Regions from separate parts of the Thalassotalea montiporae genome, predicted to be linked through region 1. Evidence: predicted binding sites of a transcription regulator. Region 1 holds the regulator's gene; the other holds the start of a gene.

Region 1 (3,168 bases):
TGGGCGCGTATTATATAGCTAACTGGTATAAAAGATAAGTAAAAATAACCAACAGTAGCATTCTTTTTAGCGACTGTTGGTTACGATTTTGTTAATGTTTTTGGTAACTTACCGAGCGGTCAGCTTTGGTTTTGGTGTTTTAATATTTTGTTTTATATTCGTTATATCAATCTGTGTATGACTCAGCAGCTAGCTTTGTAGCGGTGAAATATAGCCTGCTGGTTTTAACGCCAAGACATCACAATTCAATCGGTCAATAACATGTTCAGCAGTATTACCGATTAGTGCTGCTGACAATCCGGTACGACCAATTGTCCCTAAAATGACCAATTCGGCATCAAGTTCTTGTGATAGCTCGTCAATAACATCTTCCGGTAGACCTTCTTTGATATAGGTATTGGCGGTATCGATGCCGTATTTTTCAGCATGCGTTTGCATTGATTGTTGATGATGCTGCAACATGGTGTCGTTGTATTGGCTGGCATCAAATTCGGGGATTTCGATGGCAATGTTGACCGGAGTGCCAGGAAAAGAATTAACTAAATGCACATTAGCGCTAATTAAATCAGCAAGGTGTTTGGCTTCTTCTGTGATGATGCTATTGAGCGATTGGTGCTCACCTTCATCACTACCGACATTAACCGCCGCTATAATATTGCCGTTTGCTGGCCATGAATGGTCTTTAACCAATAATAATGGGCATGGGCATTTACGTAATAAATGCCAGTCAGTTGGTGTGAAAATCACGGATTTGAGTTTGTCGTGCTCGTGCGTACCTTTGATAACAACGTCATAGCCATGCTCTAACACTTGGTCAATAACCGCTTCAAAAGGTCTGTTATGCCAGATCACTTTGATGTCGATGTCTTTTTCAGAAGCGCCTAGCTCCTTTATACGTTCATCAATCCACAACATACGATCATTGATCACAATTTGCCGCATGGATTCACGCTCGTCGCTAGAGAGCATAGTCGTCATTTCGTATGAAAAATCGAAAATGCTCAAAAACGCTGTGATTTTGCCTTGCGTTTTATCAGCAAGCTCAATTGCCCGACTTAAGGCTTTTTGTTCTTCAGTTGTTGGGTCAACTACGACTAAGATTTTTTGATACGTTTCCATGCTCGGTACCTCGCTGATTCAATAGTGTACAAACAGTGTGCTTTTAATGAGCAAATAATTATTTGTTTTAAATCAATAAATAGGCGCTACTAACCAATTACTTTTAGCTTAGTAGGTAAATGCACTGATGCAAGGTTGTTAGCGGTGAAAACGGATTGTTAAAGGGGAATAAAAATAGAAGCGAAGAAGAAAAAGGAAGGAAATCGCCTTGCTTTACAGCATGGCGACTTCATTTAATCCATCGAGATCATTGATGGTAATTAACTTCCCTTCAACAATGATGAGCTCTTGTTTATGAAAACGATTTAGCAAGCGACTAATCGTTTCAACGGTCAAGCCAATGTAGTTGCCAATGTCGCCACGCGTCATTGTTAAGCGGTACTGGCTGGCAGATAGGCCACGGGCTTTATATCGGCTACTTAACGATGATAAAAATGTTGCTAAGCGTTGCTCGGCATTTTTACGATTAAGTAGTGATAGCATATCTTGATCTGCTCGAATCTCATTGCTCATTAGCCTTAAGACTTGGCGTTTAAGTGCTGGCATCGAATTCGAAAGTTCATCTAGAGTATGGTAAGGGATTTCACAAACCATCGACGTTTCTAATGCTTGTGCAAAACTCTGGTGCTCGCTGCTGGCTAAGGCGTCGAAACCCAGTAAATCACCAGCTAAGTGGAAGCCGGTAATTTGTTCTTCGCCGTTAGAATCAATGGTAAATGTTTTAAAAGTGCCTGAGCGAATGGCGAATAGAGAGTGAAGTGCTTCGCCGTCTTGGAAAATCTTTTCGCCTTTGTGGATAGGGCGCTTGCGGTCGATAATATTATCGAGTGTATCTAACTCCTGCTCGTTAAGGGAAAATGGTAAGCAAAGCTCACTGATACTGCAGTTTTGGCAATGAATATGATTGTTGCTTGCACAGTGACTAGACATGGCGGAATAACCTTAATATTTCCTTGGAATTACGCTCGGTATAGTATTAAAACATCAGCCTGTAAGCAATAAACAATGTATAAAAACCGTAACAGATTAGACCTGTAGCCAAAACGTTTCTAAATGTTCGATTTTGTAGCATATTTTTGACCGAGAAGACGCCAAAGGAAAGGGTGAGCAATGCGGGTAGGGTACCAGCACCAAATGCTGCCATAATCAGTGCCCCTTGGCTAAAGCTACCACTGGCGAGCGACCATGTTAGCGTTGAGTAAACTAAACCACAGGGTAACCAACCCCAAACAGCCCCCAAGCCAAATGCTTTACGTTTGTTATTTACCGGCAAAAAGTGTTTCGCTAACGGCGAGATAAATTGCCAAAGCTTTTTACCGGCTTGCTCAACCTTCGCCAGTAACATAAACCACTGGCCTAAATACAAGCCAAGTAAAATTAGAAAGACGCCTGACAGTAGTCTTAAACCCGTTAGCGGTACACCGAAGTTTTTTGCCGTAATTGAGCCGGTAAAACCGACAATACCGCCGATTAAGCTATAAGAGAGGATACGGCCTAGATTGTAGCCTGCTACAAGTGAGAACTTTTGCTGGTTTTGTCCGGCAGGAATGGCCGACAACAACATACCAGAAACGCCGCCACACATGGCAATGCAATGGCCTGCACCGAGCAGGCCAATAATAAATGCCGAAAATAGATCGATGTTCATTAACGCTTATTGCTAGTGTCAGATGATGTGCCAGATGATTGCTCTGAAGCTTCGGTATTACTTACTTCGGTATTCGCTGTCTCATCTTTCAACTTTTCATCATCGAATAAGATGCTTAAACCTTCTTTTTCCAAATCATTAAATTGCTCGGTTTTTACCGCCCAAAAGAACAAGTAAATGCCGACAATAAGCAGGATGATAGCTATGGGAATTAGTACGTAAATTACACTCATTTTTTCAATAATCGCAACGAGTTAGTGATAACCAATATTGAACTGGCTGACATGCCAATTACCGCCATATAAGGCGTAATGTAACCGCAAACGGCTAATGGCAGTACAATAGCATTATAGCCAAATGCCCAGCCATAATTTTGCCAGATAATACGGCGAGTCTTTTGT
Region 2 (3,168 bases), on a different contig from region 1:
CTACTATCAACCGCTAATTGAATGTCTTGTCGCGAAATATCAGGAGTTTGGTCTGGCCACAGGTAAACTGCTAGACGCTGGCTGCGGTGAAGGTTATTACACTCACCAACATAAGCAAGAGAACAATCAGGTTTATGGTGTGGATATTGCCAAGGAGGCCATCAAAAAGGCCGGTAAAAAATATCGCGACTGTCACTTTAGCGTGGGCACCTTGTCAAAGTTATCATTTGCAGATAGCTTTTTTGATTGGATTGTTTCAATTTACGCGCCAATTCTAGAGCCAGAATTTACCCGTGTATTAGCTGCTCAAGGCTACCTGATCACAGTAACTCCAGGTGCTAATCACCTAGCCGAGCTCAAACAGCAAGTTTATCAACAAGCGTTGCCGCACGACGAAACCAGGCAACCAATTACCGAATTAACGCTAGTCGATGAATGGCAATTGAGTTATCCAATGACATTAGCCACTGGCGAAGATTGTTTAAACCTATTGTCAATGACACCATTTGCATTTAAAGCCAGTGAGCAGGTCAAAGAGTGGTTAGCTAAACAAGTAGACTTTACCTGCCAAGCAGATTTTCTGATCAAGCTTTATCAAAAGAGCTAAGGGGCTTACGGGAGTTAAAGGAATTAAGGAATAAGGGAATAGCTACAGTGAGCACCTATCAGCCATACTACTTTTTAGCTTGCTGATAGGTCATATTTAATAGCTTGGCTAAATCAAGGTATTTAGGTTTGTTCACCGAAAGCTTTATTGAGCCGCCCTGCTGATTATAGCGAGCAACCCCTTGCTTATACCAAGCAGCAAGCGATGGTGGTAGCACTTTATCGGCATTTACGCCTAGCATAACCATAGCCTGAACTGGCATAGACAATAACAGGATAAAATAAAACAAGCCCATCACTAAGCCATTTGTGGGTTGTAGGCCCAATTGCAAAATCAACGACAACACCGCTAAACCTGGTGCATAGTTAACCACCAAGCGAGCAAATCGTACCGTTTTATATTCAGCAAAGTACTGAGCCAACTCCGGCCTTTTTGGCCAAAGCTCCATGTATTGATAACCCAGTTTGATTAATGCAGAGACACTTAATTTCATAGCTTTAAATGTAAACCATACCTTTGGTAAAAAACAGTAAAAAAGAGTAATCGGATTTCTAATTGTAAATCACACATAGTACAATTAGAGCAAATACTTAAACTGTATTTTGGCAAAATAGACTAACCTTATGAAGCTATGATACCAATTTGATTAATTATTTAGTCTCTCAGAATGGCATAAGCAGTATTAGAACAAACGAAATTTATGACGATATAGTTGTTCTACATCAATTGAATTTTGTGCAGTTATCATGCTGCTTATGCATTCCCAAGGGCGAGTTTTAAAGGCTCATATACTGCGTTATGGCGTTTGCTTTCCGTTAAGCAAAAAGGGAATGACCATTCTCTACACGCCAAGCCTTGTCTATGAGCCTTTAAATCCTCGCTGAGTGATCAAATAATTATTCAATTTGGTATTGTACAAACAACCAAATTTGAGTGGCTATGACTAAACAAACTATCCTTGTCATTAACTGTGGCAGTTCCTCATTAAAATTCGCACTAATTGATGTTGCAACCAAAGAAGAATCGCTTTCTGGCCTAGCACAACGTTTAGGTGCTAGTGATGCGTCAATTACCATCAAGTTTAACGGTGAAAAGCAAACGCTTTCGTTAGCAGCGCCATACAACCATCAAGCGGCATTAGCTGCATTAATCGAGTTTTTACAAACGAACAGCCTAACTCAAAGCATAGTCGCTATTGGTCATCGTGTGGTACACGGCGGTGAAATGTATCATCAACCAACCTTGATTAACGATGAAGTCATGGCGCAACTGAAAAGTCTTAGCAATCTAGCACCACTTCATAACCCTGCCAATATACAAGGTATTGAAGCGGCGTTAGCGGCATTTGCTGACTTACCACAAGTCGCGGTATTTGACACAGCATTCCACCAAACGATGCCAAACAAAGCCTTTTTATATGCTGTGCCACAACAGTTGTACAAAGAACATAGCATTCGCAAATATGGTTTCCATGGCACCAGCCACTACTTTGTCAGTCGCGAAGCAGCCACCATGTTAGATAAAGACATAGAAGCATTAAGTTTAGTCACCGTGCACCTAGGCAATGGTTGTAGTTTGGCCGCAATAGAAGCTGGTCAAAGCGTTGATACTAGTATGGGCTTCACGCCGCTAGCGGGTGTTACTATGGGTACACGCTGTGGTGATATCGACCCTGGCGTAATTTTCCATCTGACCACACACTGTGGTTATACGGTTGAGCAAGTTGATACTATGCTTAACAAAGAAAGTGGCTTACTGGGCTTATCTGGCATTAGCAACGACTGCCGTACGCTTGAAGAACAAGCGCTAGAACAAAACAACCCGCAAGCAAAACTGGCCTTAGATGTATTCAGTTTCACGATTGCTAAGTCACTTGCCGCAATGACGGTGAGCTTATCGAAATTAGACGGTATTATTTTCACTGGTGGTATTGGTGAAAATTCTGATTATGTGCGTGAACAAATCGTAAAACAACTGGCCGTGCTTGGTGTAGCAATTGATCCTGAGCTAAATGCGCAAGCCATTCGCGGAAAGTCACTTAACATTGCTACCGCTCAATCACCTGCAGTATTAGTTGTGCCGACTAACGAAGAGTGGGTTATTGCAAATCAAACTCACCAATTAATTCAAGGATAACTCATGTCACATCAAGTTATGTTAGTCCCTGCTGGCTTTGGTGTTGGCCTTGGCAGTGTGGTACTCGGTTTGTATCACGCTTGTCAGCAACAAGGTCTTAATGTTGTTCATTACAAGCCTATTTCTCAGCCAGCGCGCAATGTACGCCGTGGCCGAAAAGTAGAAAGTGCCAACCCAGATTCACTTAGCTTACCGATTAGTTATGTTGAAGAAAAAATGGGCGATGGCGATCTCGAAGTTGTGTTAGAGCAAATTGTAGAAACGTACAGCAAGCTAACACAAGAATACGACATTGTTATCGTTGAAGGGTTAATTCCGACCACCAGACAACCTTATGCCGCGCGCTTTAATCGCGAAGTATCACAAGCCCTATCGGTTAATGTCGTCTTAGTCGCATCACCTGATAATGATTCACTGGAAGAATT

Evidence for each region. Region 1 encodes FNR, which switches genes on or off when oxygen is low (the NO sensors DNR and NnrR bind a similar motif). Its sites were predicted from a motif close to TTGATCTAGATCAA; they were not measured.
Region 2: the regulator FNR is predicted to act here: its motif matches at 1,320-1,333, upstream of ACSLUR_RS14080 (acetate kinase).

Annotation. Positions count from the first base shown of each region.
Region 1 is NZ_JBQRUO010000008.1:86,552-89,719, forward strand. It holds gene uspE (universal stress protein UspE) at 190-1,119, opposite strand; gene ACSLUR_RS17500 (fumarate/nitrate reduction transcriptional regulator Fnr) at 1,333-2,049, opposite strand; gene ACSLUR_RS17505 (sulfite exporter TauE/SafE family protein) at 2,096-2,767, opposite strand; gene ccoS (cbb3-type cytochrome oxidase assembly protein CcoS) at 2,767-3,000, opposite strand; gene ACSLUR_RS17515 (heavy metal translocating P-type ATPase) at 2,997-3,168, opposite strand, start outside.
Region 2 is NZ_JBQRUO010000004.1:297,879-301,046, forward strand. It holds gene rlmA (23S rRNA (guanine(745)-N(1))-methyltransferase) at 1-607, shown strand, start outside; gene yfbV (terminus macrodomain insulation protein YfbV) at 675-1,100, opposite strand; gene ACSLUR_RS14080 (acetate kinase) at 1,547-2,743, shown strand; gene pta (phosphate acetyltransferase) at 2,747-3,168, shown strand, end outside.